Regions from separate parts of the Chryseobacterium lathyri genome, predicted to be linked through region 2. Evidence: riboswitches for the same ligand, from Rfam matches in the RefSeq annotation. Region 2 holds a riboswitch; each other region holds the start of a gene.
The links. A riboswitch is a leader RNA that binds a small molecule or an ion and turns the genes downstream of it on or off. The one in region 2 is predicted to bind cobalamin.

Region 1 (3,125 bases), 120 kb from region 2:
TTCATCGGAACAGTAAAGGCAGATTCTGCGCACATATTGTCTATTCTACTGGCTGCCTGAAATTGTACTGCACCTGAAAAAAGCAGAAGCATAAAAAGTAGGTTTTTGATCATATTTATTTGTGTATGGATTTTCGTTTGAAAAATAGTTTAAATTATTTACATATTATTAAATTTTAATTAATAAATACTCCATTTGAAACGTTTTACACAAAAAAATTTATTATTTTCTGATCAGATAATAACTTTTTTAGAACATATTGATCATTTTAATCAAATACTGTTATATTTTACTGATCAAAAAAACATTTAATTTATATATTTGAGGGATCAAAAATTTTCATCAAATGATTTCCATAAACAAAGCATTGTACCTCTCCGCTTTCAGCCTTTTTTCTTTGGCATTTGTCAAGGGACAGAATAAGGTTCCTTTTGGTGTTGTAAAAGCTGAAGAAGGCTACGCCAACGTGCGCGTCCATAAGGATGACTACAGAAAAATCGTAGACAAGATCCGGATGCGTAAAGGGGATGTATTTGTTTATGTAAAACCTGCACCCGGAGAAACGGAATGGGTATGGATTAAATATCCTGAAAAGCAGGATGAGGAAAAACCTTTTGTAAGATATGAGAATCTTGAGAAGGAAGGGATGGTAAATAAAGGGCGTATTGCCTTTATAGACCAGCTTCCTCAGTTTACACCTTCTAAATCCAAGAACGGGAAATCACTAATCTTCACAGACAACAGCAATCCAAAAATACCGACTTCACAAAGAACCAAGGTGGTTATTGACGTTTATCCGTCCAATGCCGGTTACAGAAAGCAGGAAAAAGATACGGATGGAAAGATCCTTACGATTGATAAAGTAAAACCATGGGGAATTAAAGACGGGCTTCCGGAAGGGATGACTGAGATTAAGTCCATCAGAGTACAACAGCCGGGAAGAGGTTCTGTTTTTGTAAGGGAAGCTATTAAAAATATGTTCCAGCCTACCATGGATTTCAATAATGTCGGAGTAACGGCTCTTGACAATGATCACATCTATCTTTATATGATCAATAGCTCTGGTGAAAACAGATATGTCACACTTTGGACCATCAAGGAAGGAAAGGTAATGAGCCAGATTATTTACAATAGTCCGGAATAATTGTCGTTTTTCGCAGTAATATTCTTATTTTTGCCCTGAAAAAGTTTAACGCTAATTCATCACAGAAATTGGTTCTGCTTAACGCAGATTAAAAGGGAACCGTGTGAAAATCACGGACTGTCGCGCAACTGTAAGTAACTGAAGTCTTTATCAAGGATCCACTGTGCAGGGCACGGGAAGGAGATAAAAGATGTTACAAGTCAGGAGACCTGCCTATTTCTTTAAACAAGAAACTTTCGCGATTTGAAGTTTATTGATCTGATGGACTGCTTCAGGGATTCTCCATGATTCCTGTCACTGTTCTGTTATTTTGATATTATTTCATTTCGCATTAATTAATAATGAAATATGACTACAGAAGAAAGAATTGCAGCATCCGAGACCAGAATTTTTAAAGCGGTTTTTCCCAACACTACCAATCACTATGACACTCTTTTCGGAGGTACTGCCATGCAGCTGATGGATGAAGTAGCTTTTATCACTGCAACCCGTTTTGCAAGAAAAAGAGTGGTAACTGTAAGCAGCGATAAGATCGATTTTAAAAAGCCTATCCCTGCAGGAACCATTGTAGAGCTGATCGGAAAAGTTGACTATGTCGGAAAAACCAGTATGAAAGTGAATGTAGAAATCTATACGGAGCAAATGTACTCGTATGAAAGAGAAAGAGCCATTGTGGGTGATTTCACTTTTGTAGCGATTGATGAGTTTAAAAAACCGATAAGAATAATGTAGAGAATAAGTTTCGGGCGGCCTTTGGCCGCCCGAAACCCTTTATAAGGTAAAAAAAAATTGTATTTGTAAAATTGTATTATTCTGATAAGTGAAACGCTCTTGTTTATCTTAAAAAACAGCAGTTTTAATTTTAATTTTTTTTGCGATAAATCTACCGAACAACCTTGTCAGTATCCAAGCTTCTGATCAGTAATGTCTCAAAGGCCTCTCCCATCTCATCCGATGCCCTTCTAATAGCATTTTCCAGCATGTTTCTAATCTGCTTTTCAGTCACACCGGCTTCCGTCCAGCTTCTTCCTGAAGTGTGTGAATTTAAGATAAACGGCATGATACGGTCAATGGCGCAGGCAAAAATAGCGTCCGGCGTTTTTTCTTCCTCAAATTCAAGCCATAATTCAAAGAACTCGGCACGCAAAGGTTCATCAAGGATTCCAAAGATTTTCTGCGCTGAAATCTTTTCCCTTTCGAATTTTCCTACCATCGCCTGTTCATCAAAAAGGAAAGTATCTCCTGCTTCTATTTCCACTAAATCATGAATGGAAAGCATTCTTATGACCCTTAAAAGATCAATATCTGCACGGTTTTTAGCATACGGATAAAGGATCTGCGCCAAAATAATGATCTGCCATGAGTGTTCGGCCGTATTTTCCCTTCTGGAATCATCGGCATTGTAATTTCTTCTCTGTACGTTTTTCAGGGCATCAACTGCCAGGATAAAATCGATCTCCTTTTGTATTTTCATTTCTTTTTTATTATTTGGATGATTTTCTAACGATCCATTTATTATTAATCTTTTCTCTAACAGTCACTTTCGTTTTTTCATCACTGAAATCACTGATTTTTTCGTAAACCAGATCCAATCCTTTGTTGGGAATCACCTGATATTCGTAGGTGTAATGTAGAGATGCACCGGATCTGGCATAAGTGGTCAATCGTTTTCGTTTGGAATCTACGTCAAACATTCCCTGATAGGAGCTGGCAATTTCAGTAAGTTCTTTACTCAGAACAAATTTTTTCTTTGTGGAATTAAATACATACACATCAAAAGAAGCACTGCCATAGTTTCCGCCACTGCCGTTTCTTATGGCTACATCTTCCGTCCCGTCAAAATTGAAATCTCCAAAAACCACAGGATTATCATGGACCATTCCGTGGGTTAGTGTTGTTACACTGGTGCTTGACGGTTTCGCCTCTTTTTCAAAATACATGACAAAATCTCCGGAAGCAAGAGTCTGTAGCTTCTCTCCGC
Region 2 (3,125 bases):
GATTCAACTTTATACGTATTCACAGGTGCCCAGTATCCATAAGGTGTAGGAAGCCAGTTGATGAGGTTTTTGATGTCCATATAATAAGGACTCAATGTAATTTTAAAATCTCCTAAGCTGAACTCATGGCTCATGTCAATATTCGTGGATGTTTCAGGAAGCAAATTCAGATTTCCTCCCGGCTGCCAGTAAAGATCATTAAAAGAAGGATATCTGAAGTTTCTTGAAAAACTGGCTCCCATACGATACCATTGTAAAGCATCCCATTTTCCCGAAAAAGAATACAGAAGCGGAGAAGAGATATCTTCCACAAAATCCTTCTTGATCCCGGCTTCAAAACGAAGCTCCTTCGTGGCAAAATACCTGATTAAGCCGGATAGGGAACCTACATTTCTGCTGATGACTCCAATTCCGGATTGATAACCTTCCCCTTTATTCACCTGAAATTCCCCGATAGCATTGATGTTGATCTTTGGAGTGATGAAATAGTTGAAATCATTTTTGAAAATATAATTCTTTCCTTCTGCACCGCTTGCTTTAGGCTGGTTAAGATCCGAAAAATACTGGAAATTATCTTCTGTATAAGCTGCTTTTAAGCTGTTTGAAAGATTACTTTTATTGATATCCCATGCGATCAGGCTTCTTAAAGTCTGCGCGTTATATTTTGTTCTGTTTCCGATTTGTTCAAAAACAGGATAATGCTGTGATGCATCGAACATCTGGTTCTGCCATGAAATAGTCTGGTGATCAGCAATTTTATAAGAAGCTCCGATGTTAACTGAAGTATTGTAATATCTGCCGTTAACATTATAAAATCCCGTACTTCCTACAACAAATTCAGGAACTTTATAATCATTCTGACTCGTTAAATAGCTCCCGGAAACTTTAACGCTTAATTTATCATTGCTGAATGAAGCCTGCAGAAAATTATTATAAGTATCAAAAGAGCCCGCCTCCGAATAAACAGAACCTTTGAAGCCCCTGTTGAAATCCAAAATATTATTTAAATGAATACTTCCTCCAATAGCTCCGCTGCCATAAACAACACTTCCGCCACCCGCTTTTATATCAATCTGATCATATCCGAAAAGTGGAATATTATTCACATCTCCTTGCCCCAAAAAGCTGGAATTAATGTTGATTCCGTTCCACACAAAAGCAGTCTGCTGAGCTGTTGTTCCCCTAAATGAAGGAGAAGAAACCGCCCCACGGCCATTTTCTTTCACATAAATAGAAGACTGAAAGCGTAAAAGTTCAGAAAGATTGGCTGAGTTTTTCTCGAGATCTTTTGGAGTGATCGTACGTACCGGATGGAAAAGCTTTACCTTGCTCATCTGGCTGTCGAAAATATAAATGGTGTCAACCGCCTTCTCCTGTCCGAAGAGAAAGCTGCCGTAAGACGAACAAAGTAGTAATAAAGACCTTTTTATATCCATACTATTTTACTTTTCCTCCGAAAGTAATACGTTTTTAGTTATAATTTTGGCAGGTCTCCTGACTTTCGCTTTCTGCACCTTCCCGTCTGAACAGTGGTTTTTTACAGAAATCTTATTGCGATTTACAGTTGCGGGGACAGTCTGGGAGTTACACCCAATTCCCTATTATTTCCAAAATGCTGGAAACCAAAATTTTTGCAAAGATAACTTTTTAAAATTATTGCGCAAAAAAGACAAAAAGTCAATTGTGAGTGGTCAATTGTGAATAGTGAATGGTGAATAGTGAATTTTGCTTCGCAGGGAAATTTTTAAAAAGTATAAATGATCAGTATTGAACATGACACTACAAAATTGAAAATAATCCTTAAATTAACAATTCACTTGTAAAATAAAATTGACCATTGACAAAAGTATGGTATTTGAAATCTTGATTTTTGGTTTTTGATTCTTAAAACTTTAATTCACCATTTACTTGCGAAGCAAAATTCACTATTCACATCAACCAAAATTTCCTATTCACAAAATTTCACCTTTACAAAAACGATGAATCAAAATAGAAAGGCAGCAAATCCTTAATAGAATGAACCTTTACTACTTCATCATTCATGCTTGAAAAATAAAGGATGATGTTTTCGTTCTGTTTCGTTTCATATTCTATCAGGCTTTGCCTGCAGGCTCCACAAGGTGGAATCGGAGGATTTTTCTCATGAAATTCCTTAGGCCCCCCAACGACAAAGATCTTTTTCACCTTGACATCCGGAAAATTGGCTGCCACCCAGAAAAGAGTCGTTCTTTCTGCACATAACCCCGATGGATAGGCTGCATTCTCCTGGTTGTTGCCGGAATAAATTTCACCGTTTTCCAGTAAGACGGCACATCCTACAAGGAAATTCGAATAGGGCGCATAAGCATTTTCACGGGCTTGTATTGCTCTTTCAAATAAGGTTTTTTCTATATCGTTCAGTTCACTGCTGTTTTTAAAATGCTCGTAACTGATCTGTATGTCTTTTTTCATATATTAGTAAGACTAAAAAGGGGCCAAATTTACTTCTTTTTCATCACTTCGACAATGTTTTTTTTATTCATCATTAAATTGAAAATCAAAAAGTAAAATGTTATACACACCAATAAAATTTAGAAATATAGAATTGAAAAATAGATGGGTAATGTCTCCCATGTGTATGTATTCATGTGAAAATGGATTGGCTAATGATTTCCATTTTGTACACTACGGAAGCAGATCTCAGGGCGGAACCGGACTTATCATGGTTGAAGCCACCGGAGTAGAGCCTCGTGGAAGAATTACCAACCACTGTATGGGTATCTGGAATGATGAGCAGGCAGAAGAACTTAAGAAAATTGTTGATTTTGTCCATTCCCGTTCAGAAAGTAAAATAGGGATCCAGCTTGCCCACGCCGGAAGAAAAGGTTCCACATGGAATAACCTGCAGATTCCTGTTGAAGAAGGTTGGGAAACCGTTGCACCTAGTCCTATTCCTTATCATCCTACTGAAAGGATTCCGCATGTTCTGACTGCTGACGAGATTAAGGAACAGGTACAGAATTTTAAAGAAGCAGCAAAAAGAGCTGTAAAAGCCGGTTTTGATATGATAGAAATTCACGGTGCACACGGATACCTTATCCACCAGTTTTTATCACCGCTTTCCAATATCAGGACAGATGAATATG
Region 3 (3,125 bases), on a different contig from region 2:
CGGGCATATCGGAATTGCGATGAATACACAGGAAAAGCAGTTTGTCATCGCCTTTTTGAAAACCTTATCTGATCAAAACTTTATTTCTAATCCAAAATTTGCAGAATGAGCATGAAAAAAATAATTTTTATACTGAGCCTGACATTATCATGGGGCTGTCAGGCTAAAACCATCAACGACAGTCTGTATATCGCAGATCCTATAAATAATATTATATTGGATGACTGTGATGCTTGCGGCTGTGCGGCAGGAAATGGTTCTTCCGGTTTTGAGTCTTTGCTGAACCCGCAGTTTATCGGGATCAAATATTTTGCCCAGCATTATAAAGCCAAAGAAAACCTTTTTGTAAAAGATCTTACACAGGATCAGTATTTCAATACCCTGCAGGTTTGGGGAAAAATTCCATTGACAGAAAAGCTGAGTGTATACGCCAGCCTGCCATTTCATTTTCATGAGAAGAGAACAATGCAGGGCGATATCAACATTAATGGAATCGGAGATCTGAACCTGATGGGAATTTACCGGATCCTCAGTTCCAAAGATCATTTCCATCAGCTCAACGGTGGTTTGGGGGTGAAAATTCCTTTGGGAAAATTTGATGAAAAAGGAGCTTCAGGAGTCAATCCAAGTTTTCAACTGGGAACGGGAAGCTGGGATTATCAGGCTGCTTTGAACTATAAGTTTCAAAAGAATAAACTGGCTGTACTGATCAACACAGATTACACCGTAAAAACCGAAAACAAAAAGAATTACCGTTTTGGAAACCAGTGGAATTATGCCGCAACAGGTTTTTATCAGCTTGCAGGAAATGAAAAGACCATTTTCTCTGCCAAAGGCGGACTTCAGGGCGAAGTCTATGATAAAAACAAACAGTTTGACGAGGTATTGCCCAAAACAGCCGGAAGCGCTTTATATGGAAAAGTCGGTTTTGAGGCTTCTTATAAAAAGTTCAGCCTGGGTGGAGAAGTCATGCTGCCTGCTTATTCCAATCTGGCAAGCGGGGACATTGAAGCAAAATCCAGGTTCAGTGTTTTTATCAATTTTGGAATTTAATATAATGGCCAAAGCCACCAGGTACAGATTGTTCAATCTTTAGTCTCGTAAAAATTTCAAACTTTAATCTAAAAAACAGGTGGCTGAGATTCCCGAGCCACCTGTTTTTAATACATCTTCTTAATATTTTCTTTTTTTCATAGTGTTGAGAATTAATTTATTATGCCGTTATTGCATATATTAAGTTATTTTCTATCTTTGCCGCAATCTGGTGCGCTGTAAAAAGCACTTAAAAGGGAACCTGGTGAAAATCCAGGACAGACCCGCTGCTGTAAGCTCCACATCAAAGTTTTTGAAGAGTATATCCACTGTTTTTTAATGGGAAGGATTTCAAAAACGGAGTAAGTCAGAAGACCTGCCAGAAGATAAACGTTTGATGCTTTCGTGGAATAAAGCTTAGGACAACAAGGATTCTGTGCAGTAACAGCTGCGCTTTATCTTTGCTATCTTATATCCATTAGCGTCAGCATTATTCTCAATGAGCTAATGGTCAGAAAATGTACTGCTTCACAGTTTAAAAAAGTTGTTATCACATTATTTGTGATGGCATCTCAACTTATATTCTCTCAATCCGGAGACACCATCAGGGAGAAAACCATTCTTCCTATCCAGCTTTACAAAAAAGATTTTAAAGAAATTCTTCCTGCACAGGTACTTTCCGGAGAACAGCTTGAAAGACTGAACAGTCAGTCGGTGGCCGATGCCTTACGGTATTTTTCGGGAGTTCAGATCAAAGACTATGGTGGGATGGGCGGCCTGAAAACTGTTAATATCCGGAGTATGGGAAGCCAGCATGTGGGTGTTTTCTATGATGGTATCCAGCTGGGAAATGTTCAGAACGGAATCGTGGATCTTGGAAAGTTTTCACTGGATGATCTTGAAGCGATTTCTTTGTATAACGGTCAGAAAAGTGAAATTTTTCAGCCGGCAAAGGATTTCGGATCTTCCGGATCTATTTATCTTCAGCCTAAAATACCAGTTTTTAAAGGGAATCAGAAGACCAACTTAACGGTGAAGCTGAAATTAGGCTCCATCAGTTTATTTAATCCTTCCTTCCGTGTGGAACAGAAGCTTTCAGAGAGAATTTCGGCAAGTTTCAGCTCGGAATTTGTACAAAGCGATGGGTTGTATAAGTATAAATACGAAAAGAAAAATTCTGATGGATCTGTTGCCAATGATACCATTGCAAGAAGATATGATTCCTACATCCGGGCGAAACGTTTTGAAGGCGCCTTAAACGGAACCATTAATGATGGAAGCTGGAGCGTACGCGGCTACGGCTATATTTCCGATCGTGGAGTTCCCACAGCCATTGTTAATAATAATTTCACCCCTAAAGGTCAGCAGATGCTGGATGAAAACTATTTTGTTCAGGCCAGTTTCCGTAAAAAGCTGTTCCCAAAATTTGAAACTCAGTTCAAGGCTAAATTTGCCTATGATTACACCCGTTTTTTAGATACGGTGAATGTGGCAACAACCGTTCTGCCCATAGATAATTCTTATGTTCAGAGGGAACTGTATTTTTCCAACTCCAATATCTATTCTATTAATCAAAACTGGGATGTAAGTGCGAGCTTTGATTTTCAGTATAATAATCTCAATGCCAGTCTGAGAGATTTTTCATACCCTACACGATATACTTCACTCGTTGCTTTTGCTACAACCTATCAATGGAACCGGTTTAAATTTTTGGGAAGTATTCTCGGAACTTTCGTTCATGAAAACGTGAAAATGAATGCAAAATCTCCCGATAAAACCGAATGGGCCCCTTCCGCTTTCCTGAGCTATCAGCTTTTAAAATCCAAAGAGCTTACCGTAAGGGCCTTCTACAAAAGAGTCTTCAGGATGCCTACTTTCAATGATCTGTATTACACCATGATCGGAAATGTCATGCTGAAACCTGAATACACAAATCAGTACGATGTAGGTTTTACCTACGAGAAGCTCTTTGACCATCAATTTTTTAAAGGTATTTATGTGAAAGTGGATGGCTATTATAATGAAGTTGAGAACAAGATTATCGCTGTTCCTACCACCAATCTTTTCAGATGGATGATGGTGAATTTAGGTGA
Region 4 (3,125 bases), on a different contig from region 2:
CTACCATATCATTACGTTCAAATTCTCCGTGAACCAGCACATCAATACCTATCTCTTCCTGCCAGCGGATGGTTCTTTCTGTCTCTTTTTTAAGAAGATCATCATATTGTTCAGCGGTCAGTTCCCCTTTTTTAAATTTTGATCTCCATGTCCTTACTTCCTTAGTTTGAGGAAAAGAGCCAATCGTTGTCGTAGGAAATAAGGGAAGCTGTAGAACTTTTTGCTGCTCTTCTTTCCTTATGCTGAACGGGCTGTTTCTCTTTGCATCATCTTCAGTTGTTACATCCGTACGGTCTTTTACTTCCTGATTGTGGATCAAAGCTGAGATTTTACGGGTGTCAATTGCTTTTTTATTTTCGGCATACTGTTGCAGAGCCTGGTAATCTGCCTTTCCGGAAGCAAGCTTTTTCAAGGTAACAATTTCATCAACTTTTTGTTTGGCAAAAGCCATCCATTGCTTAATTTCAGGAGATAATGTTTCTTCATTCGTCTCCAGTTCAAGATCAAAAGGAGAGTGAAGCAGAGAACATGAAGGGGCAATGAAAACCCTGTCTGAACCAATGGTGCTGACCGCTTTTTCTATAAAGCTTAAAGATCTTTCAAAATTATTTTTCCAGATGTTCCGTCCATCTACAATACCTAAGGATAGACTCAATGTTTGAGGAATGGTACGTAAAACTTCATCCAGCTGTTCAGGACATCGTACCAGATCAATATGCAGGACATCTACAGGAAGTGAAGCTGCTAATGAAAGGTTGTCTTTTAAACCTTCAAAATAAGTAGCAAGAATAAATGTAAGATTCGGGAACTGTTTTCTGATTTCAGCATAAACAGATGGGTAGATTTCTCTTGCTTTTTCAGTAAGATCCAGACCTAAAAAAGGTTCATCAAGCTGAATCCATGTGGCATCATGGTTTTCCAGTTCTTTTAAAATTTCGATATATACCGGAAGCAGATTTTCTATGAGGTCCAGTTTATCAAACCCGTCTTCTTTCTCTTTTCCCAGAAGAAGATAGGTAAGAGGGCCTAATATCACAGGCTTGGCATTTATTCCGGCTTCTTTTGCGCTGATGAATTCACTGATGATCTTTTTGGAAAATAATCCGAACTGCTGGTTCTTCTGAAATTCAGGAACGATGTAATGGTAATTGGTATCAAACCATTTTGTCATTTCCATGGCGGTAATGTCGAGGCCGTCTTTCTGGTAGCCTCTTGCCATGCCAAAATATAGATCAAGCTCAGAATTGGCTGCTCTTGAGGCAATTTCTTTATGGCGTTCGGGAATTGCTCCCACAGCTAGAGTCATGTCCAAAACCTGATCATAATAAGAAAAGTCATTGCAGGGAATAAGGTCAATTCCTGCTTCCTGCTGCATTTTCCAGTTCTGCCGGCTAATGGTTTTCCCGGTTTCCAGTAATTCGTTTAATGATGTTTTACCTGACCAATACTGTTCGCAGGCTTTTTTGAGTTCTCTGTGGCGGCCAATACGCGGGCTGCCAAGAATGTGCGTTTGCATGTTTTTAAACTTTAAATTAGACAATTAGTATTTTAAAGGCTCTTTTAGATGCTCCGCAATGCTGTTTGGAAAGAATTTTAAGATATAAATGGATACAGTGAGGACGTAATTTCCCGGTAATGCAGGGACGTTCAAAGTATCATCTATATGAGCTGAAGCTTCAGACCGCGAAAGCATTGTCAATTCAGAATAGGCAGGTCTCCTGACTTGTAACAGTTTTTATCATCCTTCCCGCTTCTGGCAGTGGATATACTTGGATAAAAACCTTTGTCGTGTTACTTACAGTTGCGCGACAGCTCGTGATTCTCATACGATTCCCTATTAATCTACGTTATGTAAAACCTCTTCTGTTTGATGAAGTATGTTAAAGAACAAAATCTATGTCAAAGGTATTGATTAAAGTGAATTGATTGGTTAATTTGCAAAAATTAGGAATATTATTTTGTTTTGGTCTTATTTTAAAGTTAAAAATTCTGTAAATTTGAAAAACATAACCTCAAAAAGAATATTATTCTGTGGAAAGACTTGACGAAAGGGATCTTCAATTGCTCAGAATCCTGCAAAAGAATGCTAAATTGACTGTAAAAGAGATTGCAAAAGAAGTCAATCTTTCACCTTCACCTGTTTTCGAACGGATGAAAAGACTTGAGCAGGAAGGATATATCAAGCATTATGCAGCTGTACTGGAAGCAGAAAAGCTGAACCGTGGGTTTACTGTTTTTTGCCAGATTAAACTTAAAATCCATGACCGTTCTGTAGGAAATCAGTTTGTTGAAGATATCTTACAGATTGATGAAATTGCTGAATGCTATAATATTTCAGGAGATTTCGATTTTCTCCTGAAAGTTCAGGTAAGAGATATGAAACATTACCAGGACTTTGTGTTCAATACGCTGGGTTCATTAGATTCTATAGGAAGTGCACACAGCACTTTTGTGATGGCCGAGGTTAAAAATATTCACGGAGTAAGTATTTAAAAATAAAAGCAGCACCCATAGGATACTGCCATTATAATTTTTTAAATCATTACATTTTTCAATCTTTAAATAAAATTAACTGCTCCATTCTCACTACTGCATTTTGTTGATATTCTTCAGTCAGATTAAATATTTTTCCCAGTTTTTGGGAAGCACTGATAAAACTGATAAAGGTGCAGAGCTCCGAAATTTCTTTTTCGGAAAAGAATTCTCTCAACATGCTGAAATGGCTCTTGAGTATGGAACGGTGATCTTTAGAGAATAGCTCTGCGAAGCTTACGGCTACAGAAATTTTAAGATCTGACTGGCTGAAATCGGGTCTTCCGCCTTTTACCATGCAGTATTCACAGCCATTGCCAAATGCAAGTGTTCTTCGGATCTGTTCCAGTAAATCAGAGTCTAAACTGGTATTTTTGAAGAAAGTCTCTTCAAGTCTGTTCCAGTGGTATAGTATTTCAGTGTTATGGCCAATAAGTTTTTCAAATGGTGTATTTCCATTGTCTGAAAATTCAATTGTTGTCATATTTTTTTATGTCAAATTTCTGTCTAATTCATATAGTTTTAAAATGGATTTAATGGTTAAATTTTATAATTTTGATTATTTCTACTGATTTAATCTAAAAATACAATGA

Region 1: another riboswitch for cobalamin. It lies ahead of LC418_RS15935 (acyl-CoA thioesterase); the one in region 2 lies ahead of LC418_RS16475 (TonB-dependent receptor plug domain-containing protein).
Region 3: another riboswitch for cobalamin. It lies ahead of LC418_RS04080 (TonB-dependent receptor plug domain-containing protein); the one in region 2 lies ahead of LC418_RS16475 (TonB-dependent receptor plug domain-containing protein).
Region 4: another riboswitch for cobalamin. It lies ahead of metE (5-methyltetrahydropteroyltriglutamate--homocysteine S-methyltransferase); the one in region 2 lies ahead of LC418_RS16475 (TonB-dependent receptor plug domain-containing protein).

Annotation. Positions count from the first base shown of each region.
Region 1 is NZ_JAHXYG010000005.1:11,595-14,719, forward strand. Features, by position in the region: gene LC418_RS15925 (GEVED domain-containing protein) at 1-113, opposite strand, end outside; gene LC418_RS15930 (hypothetical protein) at 347-1,144, shown strand; cobalamin riboswitch at 1,197-1,375, shown strand; gene LC418_RS15935 (acyl-CoA thioesterase) at 1,493-1,876, shown strand; gene LC418_RS15940 (HD domain-containing protein) at 2,028-2,618, opposite strand; gene LC418_RS15945 (XAC2610-related protein) at 2,629-3,125, opposite strand, start outside.
Region 2 is NZ_JAHXYG010000005.1:129,953-133,077, reverse strand. Features, by position in the region: gene LC418_RS16475 (TonB-dependent receptor plug domain-containing protein) at 1-1,436, opposite strand, end outside; cobalamin riboswitch at 1,468-1,642, opposite strand; gene LC418_RS16470 (cytidine deaminase) at 1,969-2,451, opposite strand; gene namA (NADPH dehydrogenase NamA) at 2,549-3,125, shown strand, end outside.
Region 3 is NZ_JAHXYG010000001.1:900,600-903,724, forward strand. Features, by position in the region: gene LC418_RS04070 (cytochrome-c peroxidase) at 1-109, shown strand, start outside; gene LC418_RS04075 (transporter) at 112-1,053, shown strand; cobalamin riboswitch at 1,246-1,430, shown strand; gene LC418_RS04080 (TonB-dependent receptor plug domain-containing protein) at 1,597-3,125, shown strand, end outside.
Region 4 is NZ_JAHXYG010000003.1:606,940-610,064, forward strand. Features, by position in the region: gene metE (5-methyltetrahydropteroyltriglutamate--homocysteine S-methyltransferase) at 1-1,516, opposite strand, end outside; cobalamin riboswitch at 1,692-1,877, opposite strand; gene LC418_RS12155 (Lrp/AsnC family transcriptional regulator) at 2,032-2,493, shown strand; gene LC418_RS12160 (carboxymuconolactone decarboxylase family protein) at 2,552-3,016, opposite strand; gene LC418_RS12165 (Lrp/AsnC family transcriptional regulator) at 3,122-3,125, shown strand, end outside.